One region of the Clostridium pabulibutyricum genome, then DNA from elsewhere that is predicted to be linked to it. Evidence: riboswitches for the same ligand, from Rfam matches in the RefSeq annotation. Region 1 holds a riboswitch; the other holds the start of a gene.
What was found. Region 1 has a riboswitch for FMN ahead of ribD (bifunctional diaminohydroxyphosphoribosylaminopyrimidine deaminase/5-amino-6-(5-phosphoribosylamino)uracil reductase RibD). Riboswitches for the same ligand answer to the same signal wherever they lie in the genome.
Positions count from the first base shown of each region.

Region 2: it holds a riboswitch for FMN, as region 1 does, so the genes downstream of both, AC4CVH_RS10430 (ECF transporter S component) here and ribD (bifunctional diaminohydroxyphosphoribosylaminopyrimidine deaminase/5-amino-6-(5-phosphoribosylamino)uracil reductase RibD) in region 1, are expected to answer to the same signal.

Region 1 is NZ_JBZAYZ010000005.1:110,664-118,284, reverse strand. Features, by position in the region: gene AC4CVH_RS07890 (TSUP family transporter) at 1-226, shown strand, start outside; gene ribH (6,7-dimethyl-8-ribityllumazine synthase) at 223-687, opposite strand; gene AC4CVH_RS07880 (bifunctional 3,4-dihydroxy-2-butanone-4-phosphate synthase/GTP cyclohydrolase II) at 760-1,959, opposite strand; gene AC4CVH_RS07875 (riboflavin synthase) at 2,025-2,678, opposite strand; gene ribD (bifunctional diaminohydroxyphosphoribosylaminopyrimidine deaminase/5-amino-6-(5-phosphoribosylamino)uracil reductase RibD) at 2,691-3,797, opposite strand; FMN riboswitch at 3,923-4,040, opposite strand; gene AC4CVH_RS07865 (DUF1667 domain-containing protein) at 4,088-4,177, opposite strand; gene dhaL (dihydroxyacetone kinase subunit DhaL) at 4,161-4,814, opposite strand; gene AC4CVH_RS07855 (dihydroxyacetone kinase subunit DhaK) at 4,830-5,828, opposite strand; gene AC4CVH_RS07850 (sugar phosphate isomerase/epimerase family protein) at 5,873-6,730, opposite strand; gene AC4CVH_RS07845 (PTS fructose transporter subunit IIC) at 6,753-7,621, opposite strand, start outside.
Region 2 is NZ_JBZAYZ010000009.1:6,495-14,115, reverse strand. Features, by position in the region: gene secA (preprotein translocase subunit SecA) at 1-613, shown strand, start outside; one part of gene prfB (peptide chain release factor 2) at 626-703, shown strand; one part of gene prfB (peptide chain release factor 2) at 705-1,733, shown strand; gene AC4CVH_RS10440 (M28 family metallopeptidase) at 1,780-3,129, opposite strand; gene AC4CVH_RS10435 (Tex family protein) at 3,244-5,409, shown strand; FMN riboswitch at 5,452-5,571, shown strand; gene AC4CVH_RS10430 (ECF transporter S component) at 5,678-6,292, shown strand; gene AC4CVH_RS10425 (hypothetical protein) at 6,437-7,621, shown strand, end outside.

The DNA.
Region 1 (7,621 bases):
CGCAAAGGTCCTGAATTTCATAAGTAATATAACTTCACTTGTAATATTTGTGTTTAACGGTCAGATAGACTACAAGCTTGGGATACCGGTGGCTTTATCCATGGTTGTAGGAGCAAGGTTTGGAACAAAAATTGCAATTTTACGCGGTAGTAAAATAATAAAGCCCATATTTGTGTCAATTTCATTATGCCTTGCAGCAAAAATGCTGTACAGTGTTATTCACTAGCCTATCTGATTTATCAGGTTTGCCATCTCTATTGCAGACACTGCTCCATCATAACCTTTGTTTCCACCTTTTGTTCCGGCTCTCTCTATTGCCTGCTCTATATTGTCTGTTGTAAGTACACTGAATATTACAGGCATACCGCTTGAAATAGATATATTTGCAATCCCCTTTGACACTTCGTTTGACACATAGTCAAAATGAGGTGTCTGTCCTCTTATTACTGCTCCAAGGCATATTACTGCGTCATATTTTTTTGATTCCGTCATTTTTTTTGCAACAAGCGGTATCTCAAAGGCACCCGGAACCCAGCTTATTTCTATATCTTCATCTTTGGCACCATGTCTCTTGAGTCCGTCAATGCATCCTTCAAGAAGCTTTTTACCTATAAACTCATTAAATCTTGCAATTACTATTCCAAACTTTAAATTTTCTGCTATAAGATTTCCTTCATATATTCTCATTTTATCAATTAACAGGGATTAAAAACTCCTGTTAAAATTCACTCCCTTTCAAAAATATTATTATTTGTAAAATTATAATTTGAGAAGATGCCCCATTTTCTCTTTTTTGGTTTTCATGTATTTCTCACTTTGCTTTGATATTCCAACCTGTATAGGAACTCTTTCAACTATCTCAAGCCCATAATCTGAAAGTCCATCTATCTTTTTAGGATTGTTTGTTAAAATTCTCATTTTTCTTATACCTATATCTTCAAGTATCTGAGCACCTATAGTATAATCTCTCATATCTGCCGGAAATCCAAGTGCAAGATTTGCCTCTACAGTATCCATACCTTCTTCCTGAAGCTTGTACGCTTTCAATTTATTTGCAATTCCTATTCCACGACCTTCCTGACTTAGGTACAGAAGCACTCCTTCGCCTTCTTCCTGTATCTGTCTCAGTGAAGATTCAAGCTGTGATCCGCAGTCACATCTCAAGGAATGAAACACATCTCCTGTAAGACACTGTGAATGTACTCTTACAAGCGGCTTTTTTCCCTCGAAATTATTTCCCTTTACAAGAGAAACATGAGTTTTATGAGTTAATATATCTTCATATGCAGTAATTTTAAACTCACCAAATTTTGTAGGTAAATTTGCCGATGCAATTTTTCTTACAAGTTTTTCATGCTTTTTTCTGTAGGATATAAGATCAACTATTGTAACTATTTTCAAGTCATACTTTTTCGAAAATTCCATTAAGTCTTCTCGTCGTGCCATAGTCCCGTCATCTTTTATAATCTCACATATTGCAGCCGCACCTTTGAAACCTGCAAGCTTTGAAAGATCCACTGAAGCTTCGGTATGTCCAGTTCTGTCAAATACCCCATTTTCTTTTGCAATAAGCGGGAATATATGTCCCGGCCTTCGGAAATCATCCTTGGAATTTGAATTTGCAATCATATTTATTGTATTAGCTCTTTCAAAAGCTGATATTCCAGTTGTAGTATCTTTAAAATCAACAGTTACGGTAAACGCAGTCTCATGATTGTCCGTATTATTTGCAACCATGGGATCAAATCCAAGCTTCTCTGCTATTTTCTTTTCGACAGGTGCACATAGAAGTCCTTTTGCATGAGTTATCATAAAGTTTATATTTTCACCTGTTGCCTTTTCTGCAGGTATCACAAGATCCCCTTCATTCTCTCTTCCTTCATCATCTACAATTATAACCATCTTGCCGGATTTCAGATCTTTTAATGCTTCTTCAATCGTATTGAATTTATAGCTCATAATTATTATCTCCCTTCAAGTAATATATTTTAAAAATATTTAGTTTATTTGTTTTATTCTTAATTTTAGGTAAACCCATATTTTTCTAGAATGCTCATATTTACACATGATTTCATATTCGTATCTTCAAATTTTGGACTAATCATCCGTTCTACATATTTTCCAATCATATCACATTCTATATTTACATAATCACCAAGATGTTTGTAACTTAGAATTGTCTCCTGCTTTGTATGAGGTATGATTGAAACACTGAAGGAATTTTTGTTAATCCTTGCAACTGTTAAGCTGACACCATCAAGGCATATAGATCCTTTTAGTACAACATACTTCAAAATACTGCCGGGAGCCTCTATGCAAATCCAAGTGGATATATCCTCTCTATGGATATCACATATACTTCCCGTTCCATCTATATGCCCGCTTACCATATGACCGCCAATCCTGTCTCCAACTTTCAAAGCCCTCTCAAGATTCACAAGACTCGAGCATTTTAAATTTTTAAAACTTCCCATCCTTATAGTTTCCGCCATAACATCAACACTGAAAAAATCACTTTGAAATTTAACAACTGTAAGGCATGTACCATTTACAGCAATGCTGTCTCCAATATGCATGTCTTTTGTTATCTTTTTTGCCCTTATTGTAAGTTTTGATGAATTACTGCCTTTGGATACATCAATTATTTCACCTATTTCCTCTACAAGACCTGTAAACAAACCATCACCTCCCTACTTTACACAATATGCTTCCAGCATTAAGTCCTCACCTATGCGTTTAAATGACATATCTTTAAACTTTACTGCCATAGATATTTTGTCCACACCTTTTCCTTCCACAGAAGTTTTAGAATTATCTCCTCCAAATATCATAGGGGCTATAAAATAAACAACCTTGTCTGCAATTCCAGATTCAAGCACCGAGAAATTGAGCCTTCCGCCACCCTCTACAAGTATGCTGTCAATACCTTCCTTGCCAAGCTTTTTCACAAGATATTTAAGGTCAACTTTATCATCCTTTTCAGGACAGACAATGATTTTAACTCCCATATTTTCCAATTTTCTAAACTTGGATTTATCGAAATTTTCAGTACATGCAATCACAATGTCCCTGTCATCTAAAGTACCAAGTATTTTCGACGAGAGCGGTATTCTAATTTTAGAGTCAATCAAAATTGCCCTTGGACTTCTCCCTCTGCCGCCAAGCCTTGTTGTAAGCAATGGATCATCTTTAATTATTGTACCTATTCCAGCCATTACAGCTGTATACTTATTTCTCATTTCATGTACTTTTTCTCTCGACTTCTCCCCTGTTATCCATTTTGATTCACCATTTGAAAGGGCTATTTTCCCATCTATCGTAACTGCTGACTTTATTGTTACGAAGGGTATCTTTCTTGTAATATATTTCATGAATATTTCATTAATTTTGAAAGCTTCTCTTTCCATGATTCCGGTATGGACTTCCACCCCTGCATTTTCAAGCATTTTTATTCCTTTTCCCGAAACAAGTGGATTCGGATCCTTTACTGCAACAACAACTTTCTTTATGCCTGCTTCTATTACAGCTTTCGCACAGGGCGGGTTTTTTCCATAATGAGAGCATGGTTCAAGAGTCACGTAAAGCTCCCCTCCTCTAGCATCGTCTCCTGCCTCCTTAAGTGCGTATACTTCTGCATGAGGTCCTCCAAAGAATTTATGAAATCCCTTTCCCACAACTTTGCCGTCTTTTACAATTACCGCACCTACAAGCGGATTTGGACTTACAAAGCCCTCTCCCTTTACCGCAAGTTCAAGTGCCATATTCATGTAATACTTTTCTGTATCTTCATGTTTCATAAAATTCACTTCCATAACAAGAATAATTTCTTAAATTAAGTACACTAAAAATCCCCCTGAAAAACCTTCAGGGGGAATAATGTACAATTAATCATACATAAAAAACACATACAATAATTAAGCGTACTTACTTTCTTCCATCCAGACTTTACTGTCGGTACTGGAATTTCACCAGTTCTTAACTCTTACAAGCTCGCGGACTATACCGCCGATCGGGAATTTCACCCTGCCCCGAAAGTTAAATATTTAATTAATTATAATATATACTCATTATTCAGCATTGTCAATGTTTATATTATAGTTTTTTCAGCTATAATATTTACATTTGTGTCTAGAATGTTTTTTATTATGATCTCTCCACATTTAACAGGAAGTGTCACTCTTACGAATTTCAAATTGAAGCGAGTTTGCAATAGATTCAAGAATTAGATAGCAACTAACTGATCCAGCATCTAAAATTCCCCTAGAACGTTCTCCTAGCCTACTTGCTCTTCCAACTTTAGCTACCATATTCTTAGTTGACTGGCATCCTTTCTTTGCCGCATCCTTCAACTTTTCAAGAGAATCATAAAAGTTTTCATTATCTTTAATTGATTTTTTATAGGACTCTATAGCAGGAATCAACGTATCAAGCAATGTCTTATCTCCTATCTTAGCATTTCCTATATCCTGAACACCACTTAATGCTTCATCAAGCATATCTCCAAATACAACTTCATCTATTTCTTCTACATTTGATTTTTCAGCCATACTTTCAAAAAAGATTCCGTACAACGGGCCCATTGAGCCACCTATGTCTTCTAGAAGTGTTGAGGCTAAAACAGACAAACCTTGTGACATATTATATTTTTTCCCTTTTAGCTTTTGACTGCACATGGCAAAACCTTTATCCATATTAATACCATGGTCACCATCACCAATTTCTCCATCTATTTTGCTAAGAAAATCCTTATTATCGTGGATTGTATTAATTAAATTTTGTATCACTATAGCACAATCACTATTTTTAATAGACAATTCAACACCTCCCATTTATAACTGCTTCATTCCAACAGAATATACCGGCAAATCAATACATTTTTTTAGTTCATCATCCAGTTTCATAATCGTCAATGTTATGCCTTTCATATCAAGAGATGTAAAATAATCGCCAACATATGACTTATATATATTAATCCCTCTACTTTTAATTAAATCTTCAATTTTGTCATATACAATATACTGCTCCATTGCAGGCGTTGCACCAAGACCAGATAAAAGCACAACAACCTCATCGCCTTTTTGAAGATAAAAATCTTTAATTATAATATTAAACATTTCTTCAGCCATTTCATCGGCTCTCTTCAATGGCTCTACCTTAATCCCCGGCTCCCCGTGATGTCCTATTCCAACTTCCATACTGCCTTCAGCTATATCGAAATTCGGATGTCCAACAGCTGGTATTGTGCACGGAGCTATTCCTATTCCTACGGAACGTGTATTATCAATTGCCTTCTGTGATGTATTTATGACTTCATCAAGGCTTGCTCCCATGGCAGCCTTTGCTCCTCCAACCTTCCACATCAGAACTTCACCTGCAACTCCCCTGCGTTTTTTCATATCGCTTTTCGGTGCAGATGCACAATCATCATTTGCAACTACAGTCTTAACCTTAATTCCAATTGCCTCGGCTCTTCGCATGGCTATTTTCATATTCATGTTATCACCTGCGTAGTTTCCATAAAGGCACGCAACACCTTTGCCTGAATCAGCTTCCTTTATAGCATCCAAAAATGCTGACGCCGTAGGTGATGAAAATATTTCTCCTGCCGCAACCGCATCACACATGTTCTTACCTATATATCCAATAAAAGCTGGTTTGTGGCCTGAACCACCGCCTGTCACAATCCCTACCTTATCTTTCACTGGTGCATTTACATATTTCAATACTTTTGGATTTTTTGTTGGTAAAACAATATCATTATTTGCTTTTACAAACCCTTTTAGCATATCTTCAACCATATGATCTGGTTCATTTATAATACTATTCAACTATAATCACTTCTTTCTCTAATTTAACTGTTGAATACACAAAATTAAATACTTTCTGCGATTTGTTTCAAATTTGCAAGTCCATCAACTGCAAGTTTTTCACCTGTATCTGCAAGTTTTCTCCAAATAGCACAATTAGCATTCAATTCTTCAAAACCAGGATCAAATGACTCTATTACAAGAGGTCCCTTATACCCTATTTCAACAAGTGATGAAAAGAATTCATCAAATGGCACAAGACCAGTTCCTGGAACTCCTCTGTCATTCTCATTTACATGAACATATCCAAGATACTCTTTACCACATGTCTCAACCGCACCCCGAAAACTCTTTTCTTCTCTAATCATATGAAAGCAATCAAGATGAACTTTAATATTTTTAGTTCCTACACTTTTACAAAATTCAACTGCATCTTTAGCAATATTAAGAAAATGCGTCTCAAAACGATTTACACACTCAACACAAATCGTTACAGAGCCAGTTTTCTCCGCATATTCGGCAACCTCTTTCATACAATTTACACCCCAGTCCCATTCTTCACTGGTTCTTGGCTTTCCCGTAGTATATCCCCATGCTGCGTAATTAACACCGCCAAGAATAGGGGCATCAAGTTCATTGCATATATCAATTGCTTTTTTCATTGCCTTTACAGACGCCTTCCTTATAGTTGCATCAGGTGAAATAGGATTTGTATCGCGTGTAAGTGTTGTAGTACAAACACAATCTATTCCAATCTTCAAAAGTTCTCTTTTTACAAGCTCTGTTGGAAAACTATATGGATCTGAAATTGCAAAGTCTATTATTTCAAAGCCCAGTTCTTTAGCTTTTTTAATTATCCATAAATCTTTTTCAGAAAACTTTTCTGTCCATATAAATGTATCAACTCCAAATTTAAAATTCATATTAACGTCTCCTTTATTAAAATTATGAAATTTTAATACTGCCATCCGATATATCAGCTTCCTCATTGCCATCTTCAGGTCCATCTGAATTCACATCTACAGACTTCTTTAAAACAACAAGTACAATCGCCGTAGCAAGAGAACCAATAAACAATGCAAGAAGGAATGCTAGAGGATGACTCATGGTAACAATTGCAAACAATCCTCCATGCGGAACTGCTGAATCAGCGCCCCAAAGCATACTAAAGCCTCCGCCTACTGCACCACCAACTCCAGTTGCAATTACACAACGCACAACATCATTCATAACAATAGGCAAGCATCCTTCTGTTATCATGCAAATACCCATTGGAAAAGCAACCTTTAAATTTTCAATCTCTTCTTTTCTGTAAATGTTTTTTCTAAATATTTTCTGTATAAAATATGCCATAGCCATTCCAAATGGGGTAACCATAGATGCTATCATAAGTACAGTGACAGGCTCTTTAACTCCTTGAGACAATAGTCCAAGGCAAAATGCATATACAACCTTATTTATAGCTCCACCATAATCAACTGCCGAAAGTATTCCTATAACCATTCCATAAATAAACTTAGAAGATCCATTTAGATGTTCCAAATAAGTTTGTAACAAAAATGTTCCTGATCTAACCGGAATACCAATTACAAAAAACATCAAGAGTCCACAAATTGCAGATGAAATCAAAGGTATTATAAGCATAGGTTTTAATCCTTCTGCCCAATATGGTACCTTCAATTTTTTAACTACAAATCTAGTTATATATCCAGCTATATATCCTCCAATAAATCCTCCAAAGAAACCTGCTCCTATAGCTTTGGAAATCAATCCTATAATCACGCCTGGGGCAATTCCTGGTTTGTCTGCAATTG
Region 2 (7,621 bases), on a different contig from region 1:
TATTGTGAAATCACATATATCTGAAGAAGAGGATGAATTTGATCAAGAGATAAAGAAGCTTATAAGCTATATGGAAGAGATATATGTTCCGGAAGGTGAAGTTAAATTTGATGATATAGCGGATCTTTCAGATGAAGAGATAATAGATAAATATGTTGAACTTGGAAACAGGATATACGATGAGAAGGAAGAAGAGTTCACGTCCGAACAGATGAGGGAGATAGAGAGGGTAATACTTCTCAAGGTAGTTGATACAAAATGGATGGATCATATAGATGACATGGAACATTTGAAGCGTGCCATAGGCCTTAAAGCCTACAGACAGCAGGAACCTGCCCAGGCATATCAGTTTGAGGGAAGTAAGATGTTTGACGAGATGATCTATAATATAAAAATGGATACTGTTAAATATCTTTTCCATGTCAAGATTGAAAGGGCGCCTGAAAGAGAAAGGGTTGCGAAAAATTTAAGCACCAATCAGGGCGATGCTGAACCTCAGAAGAGAACGCCTATAAGAAAAAAGAAGACTGTTGGCAGAAATGATCCATGTCCTTGCGGCAGCGGCAAGAAATACAAGAATTGCTGTGGAAAAAAAGCAGCGGATAATGATTAGGGAGTTGATTGCATGATAGTTGAATTGGAAGAAGTAATGTCTAGGATAAATTTATTGAAAAAATCTTTGGTTGAAGTAAAGGAGTCTCTTTGACCTGGATAATTGCAGACTGAAAATACAGGAACTTCAAATGAAAATGCAGGAGCAGGATTTTTGGGATGATCCTGAAAGTGCGCAGAAAATATGTGCAGAAGAAAAGATGGTTGAGGAAAAGATAAATTTTTATTCCAAACTGCATGAAAGAATAGAGGATGTGGAAATACTTTCTAAAATTTCGCTGGAAGAGGATGACACAACTTCTGTGAAGGATATACAAGATGAAGTGGATGACATAGAAAACTCTGTTGAAAAGTTCAAGATACAGATGCTGCTTTCAGGAAAATACGACAGAAACAATGCTATATTGAATTTACACGTAGGAGTAGGAGGTACAGATGCACAGGACTGGACCAGCATGCTTCTCAGGATGTATACAAGATGGGCGGAAAAATCCGGATATCAAGTAGAAGTCCTTGATATGCTTCCTGCAGAAGACGCAGGAATAAAAAGTGTGTCACTCAAGGTAACAGGTGAGTTTGCCTATGGATATCTAAAGGCGGAAAAAGGAATACACAGGCTTGTGAGAATATCTCCATTTAATGCGAATGGAAAGAGACAGACTTCCTTTGCATCGGCTGAAGTTCTTCCCGAACTTACAAAAGACCAGGACATAAAAATAAGACCCGAGGATCTGAAAGTAGATACATACAGGTCCAGCGGAGCGGGGGGACAGCATGTCAACAAGACTGAATCTGCGGTTAGAATAACTCATGTTCCTACAGGTATAGTAGTCCAATGCCAAAATGAGAGAAGTCAGCATCAAAACAGGGAGACTGCGCTTCTCATGTTAAAATCAAAGCTTGTAGAACTTAAGGAAAGAGCCCATAAGGAAAAGGTGGAAGACCTTACAGGAGAACTTAAGGATATGGGCTGGGGAAGTCAGATAAGGTCTTATGTATTTCATCCATATAATATGGTAAAAGACCATAGAACCGGAGAGGAAAATACAAATGTAGATTCCGTAATGGACGGTAATATAGATAATTTTATAATTGCATACCTGAAAGGTAAAGTAAAATAATATGTGAAAAAAACGAAACGCAGATTTAAAATCTCCGTTTCGTTTTTTAAGTGCGCTTTAATTTACAAAATTTTATATATAAAAAACTTAATATTAAAAGAGAAATAGAAGAAATTAAGCAGATTTCCCTGCAGTAAATTAAAAGTGGAGAATTGTAAAAGGCAAAGTCGAGTATTTCAGTTGAGACTATGTCAAATGACCTGTCTATGGATTTTGTATTTATAAAAAGTGATTTATCATAAGGAGTGTGAATTCTCGAAGTATCCGCATCAGACAAGGTAACGGCATCTATTCCATAAGCTCTAAAATACTCGTGATCACTTGAATTTTGAAATTCATATTTAAAATTCGTGCCCTTTTGTGTGCATATGTCGGCAATCTCATTTACAAATAGGTAGTCTTTATTGTCCCACTTTCCAGACATAATAGAAACAGGGACATTTTTATTACTGCCTATCATGTCAAAATTTATAACTTTTGCACCTTTTAAATAATTTTTATATTTACGTGCAAAGTTCTTTGAACCAAGGCACCCGAATTCTTCGGCATTGAAAGAGGCGATTATTATGTCTCGTTTAGGCTGGCCGAGAGATTTTATATATTTTACAAGGCCAAGCAGGAAGGAAGTTCCCGAAGCATTGTCCAGGGCACCGTCATAAACTGTACCGGCAGCATCACTGCCAAGGTGATCAAAGTGAGCACTTAGGACAAGCGGTGGAAGGGAAGGGTCCTCGCCTTTTATGCGTCCTACTACATTGTATATGGATGTAAAGCTGTTTTTAAAAGGTATAAAACAATTTACGATATACCCGGATTTAATATATTTATTTATATCCTGTGCAGTTTTTTTGGTTATCATTATATACATTGACTGGGGTGAGTTTGCAATAAATGAACTTCTGAAGTTTAGATTGTCCTCAGGAGGATTGTAGAATAAAAATTCATTGCTTCCCTTTTTTACTTGAAAAGAATTGTCCCTCCATAGTGAAATATTATTTTTGCTGAAAGATACCGAATTTTCCCTGAAATTAAGCATGTCTTCTTTATAGTCTCTTCCATAGGTATATTCTTTTATTGGGGAACCATTTCTGTCTTTTATTGAAAGTATAGGTTCACCCTCTGTTCTCTTGGGATAGAGTACATTGAATTTTTCAAGATAATTTTTGCTATAGGGTACAAGACCTTCTTCCTTGAAAGAGTTTTTTATAAAGTCTGCTGTTTCATAATTTTCTAGTGTGCCTGCGAGTCTTCCGTTAAATTTGTCCGAGGACAGATAGGACGCTGTATTTTTGATATCCTGCATATTTGGAGGTGATGTCGAACATAGGTTATCGAAACTCAATGAACTTAAAAGACAAAGCTGGATTATGATTATATAAAACACCGTTTTTCTCATTTACGATTGTGCTCCCGAAATAATGGTTTATACATAAATATATATTAATTTGCAAAAGTGCATATAACTGTTGTAATATATTTTTAGTTGATTATTTATAACTGGGAGGAAGATATGACAGATATAGTAAAAACTTTATCATTGGAATTGGGAGTTAATGAAAAGTACATAAACAATGTAATTGAATTGATAGATTCCGGCAATACACTGCCGTTTATAGCAAGATACAGAAAGGAACTTACTGGAAGTATGAGTGATGTAACACTTAGAAAACTTTCAGAGAGGCTTTCCTATCTTAGAAATCTTCAAACTAGAAAAGATGATGTAACGAGGATAATAGATGAACAGGGAAAGCTCACAAGTGAGCTTAAGGCATCTATAGAAAAATCTGTTACACTTACTGAAGTTGAAGATATATATAGACCATACAAACCAAAGAAGAGAACTAGGGCCACTATAGCGCAGGAAAAGGGTCTGAAACCGCTTTCCGAGGCTATTTTTGATGGAAAGTTCGATGGTGACATAAGCATGTTTGCAGAGAAGTTTGTAAATCCGGAAAAAGGGGTTGAATCCGGGGAAGATGCATTAAATGGTGCCATGGATATAATAAGTGAGGTAATATCCGACAATGCACAATATAGAAAGTGGATAAGAAAATTTGTACATGACAACGGGATTATTGAAACTTCAGGTGAAAGCAAGGAACCTACCCCTTATGAAATGTATTATGATTATCGTGAAAATGTAAAATCCATTCCACCTCATAGAGTACTGGCTATAAACAGGGGAGAGAATGACAAGATTCTGTCGGTAAAAGTGAAGTGCAACATGGATACAATTTCAGATTATTTAAAGAACAGGTGCAGGAAAAATAACAGAATTACAGATGTTTATATAGAAAAAAGCGTCGATGATTCACTAAAGAGACTTATATACCCTTCAATAGAAAGGGAAATAAGATCAGAACTTACCTGCATGGGTGAAGAAGGCGCCATAAAAATATTCAAGGCGAATTTGAAGGCACTCCTTATGCAGCCGCCTATAAAAGGAAAAAATGTAATGGGATATGATCCGGGTTTTAGAAATGGATGTAAAATAGCAGTACTTGATGATACGGGAAAACTTTTGGGAACGGAAATAGTTTATCCCACAGCACCGCAGAACGATGTGGATGGAACTGTAAGAAAACTTAAAGACATGGTATACAAATACAATGTGGATGTGGTTTCACTTGGAAATGGTACGGCAAGCCGAGAATCAGAAGAAGTCATATCGAAGATTATAAAAGAGGTAAAAGAAGAAAAAGGCATGGATCTTTATTATGTAATAGTGTCCGAAGCAGGAGCATCGGTATATTCCGCATCGGAGCTTGCGGCAAAAGATTATCCGGATGTGAATGTCTCTCTTAGGGGAGCCATATCCATAGGAAGAAGACTTCAGGATCCGCTTGCAGAACTTGTTAAGATAGATCCTAAATCAATAGGTGTTGGACAGTACCAGCATGATGTAACCCAGAAAAAGCTGGATGAATCATTGAAAGGCGTGGTTGAAGATTGTGTCAACAGCGTGGGGGTGGATCTAAACATAGCAACGCCATCGCTTCTTTCCTATGTATCAGGAATAAATACATCAATAGCAGGCAATATAGTAGAATACAGAGAACAAAATGGAAAGTTTAAAAACAGAAAAGAGCTTATGAAGGTAAAAAGACTTGGAGGGAAAGCATTTGAGCAGTGTGCAGGTTTTTTGAGGGTTATGGAGAGCAGTGAGCCTCTTGACAATACATCGGTTCACCCTGAGTCATATGATGCGGCAAGACAGCTTCTTGACTGTATAGGATATACTATAGAGGATTTGAAACAATCAAAACTTTCCGACATAGATGGAAGAATTGAGAGAGTGGGTATAGAAGGTCTGGCCGAAAAACTTGATTGTGGAGTTCCGACCTTAAAAGATATAATAAGTGAAATAAAAAAACCGGGGAGAGATCCTAGAGAAGAGATGCCGAAACCTGTTCTAAAGACAGGAATAGTTGATATGAAGCAATTGAAACCTGGAATGTCACTTACTGGAACAGTTAGAAATGTAGCTGATTTTGGTGCTTTTGTAGATATAGGGGTTCATCAGGATGGACTTGTACACATAAGCCAGATGTCGGATAAGTTTATAAAACATCCTCTTGATGTTGTAAAAGTCGGTGATGTAATAAATGTTACAGTTCTTGAAGTAGATGAAAAAAGAAAAAGAATTTCACTTAGCATGAAACAGAAAAATTATTGATTATATACTAAAAAAGTATTATAATAAAATCATAAATTAAAAGATAATCTTCAGGGCGGGGTGAGATTCCCCACCGGCGGTATAGCCCGCGAGCCATGTTATGTGGTATGATTCGGTGAGATTCCGAGGCCGACAGTATAGTCTGGATGGGAGAAGTATAAAGTATGATTTTAGGTAGCCCTGACTTTATGTCAGAGCTTTTTTATTGTACTTCAACCTCTTAAGGTATTATCATAGGAGATTATACTTCAAAATAGGAGGCATGATTATGAAAGATGTAAAATTAAACAGATTGGTTAAAATATCACTTTTAAGCGTAATTGCTACGGTTCTAATGTTCTTTGAGTTCGCACTGCCGATTTTCCCATCATTTATGAAAATAGATATAAGCGATCTTCCTGCTTTGATTGGAACTTTTGCATTCGGTCCGCTTTCAGGAATAATTATAGAATTTTTGAAAAACTTGCTTCACGGAATATTTGCAAGTCAGACGGCATTTGTGGGAGAACTTGCAAACTTTATAGTAGGTTCGGTTTTTGTAGTTACGGTGGGAGTTATTTATAAACTTCGAAAATCAAAGACCACTGCAGTTTTAAGTTTGATAGCGGGTACAATTATGATGACTGCTGCAGCGTGTGTATCAAACTATTTTATACTTCTTCCGCTTTACGAGAAGGCATTTAATTTTCCTATAAGCCAGATGGTTGAAATAGCTTCAAAGCTAAATGGGAATGTAACGGGAGTAAAAACGTTGCTCTTTTGGTCAATTGCACCTTTTAATTTGCTTAAAGGAGTGATACTTACAGGGCTTACACTCTTATTGTATAAAAGTGTTGCACCTATGCTTAAGAGGGAACATAGAAATGGAAAACAAGCTGCATAGCTTTTGCGAAAAAATTGTTCATCTGAAAAATTCAGTACTTTGTTTTATGAAGTACTGAATTTTTGTTTATGAAATCTAATTTGTGTACGATAAATAAGTATGCTTTGTTCGCAAAAAAAGTATTTTGTGTAAAGGGTGGTTGATGTGGCAGGTATATGGAATATAAACAGTGCCTATAATGTTGAAAATAAAAGAGTATCCACAAAACTTTCATTTGAAATCGGAGAAAAATTTCTAGCAAGAGTGGTAGAACTCAACAAAGATTCAGGCAGTTTGCTTTTAAGACTTCTTGACGGCTGGCAATTTTCAGCCAGTATAGACAATCCGGGAGAAATATCCCTTAGCGATCTTTTAAAGTTTAAAGTTGAAGGTTTTGAAGATGGAAAACTCAAGTTGAGTATTGTGGTTGGAGATGAAAAATCATCCCAGAATATAAATGATGCTGTAGAGTTGTTTATAAAGGAAAATTCAGCAAACTTGACCGACAAGGATTATGACATTATAAGGAATATGGTAAAGCACAATATTCCACTTACAAAAGAGAACATTTCAAATATAAAAACACTTGTTGAATTTTCACAGAAGTTACAGGCGGATGATGGTGAAAAAAATAATTTTATACAAAAATATTTATCAAGCAAAAATATAAATCCTGAAAGCATTGAGGGAAAGGATATTTCACGAACTCTTGGAAAATTTTTTGACGATTTTTCTAAACTTGATACTAAAGATGTATTTACTTTTATTGAGAACAATATAGATTTCAACACAGAAAATATAGAAAGTTTCAATAAAGTGTTCAAGAAGCCTTCGGCTATATATGGTGAAATATCGAATTTGGAGAAAGCTATTGGCAAGTTTGAAATTGAACAGGGGTTTAAGGAAATAGCTTCGGTAAAGCAGGAAGAAGTAAAGGGAGATAATTCAGGGCCTGTAAATAGTAAGAACGGTGTTGAAAATGTGACTGCAAATTTAGGTGAAGAAGAAATTAAAGTACAGGACAAGATTCAGACAAGTAAAGATGATAAATTACAAACAAGTGAAAAAAAAGATTCATTAAGCAGCGAAAAAATATCTAAAGATCAAATCGAATCAAAGATTGAATCAAAGTCTCAATCAAAAGTTGAGCTGAAAGTTGAATCTGATGACTATGAGCCAAAACAGCAGATATCCTCGGCAAAAGAAAATACCAAGTTTGACAAGGCAGCATCTATAATAAAGAATATGATCAGTGAATATGGAATGAAGGACAATTCAAAAGATATGTCCGGGGATTTTATAAAGGACATGGCAAACAATATAAAAAAACAGGTGAATTTGAAAACCAAA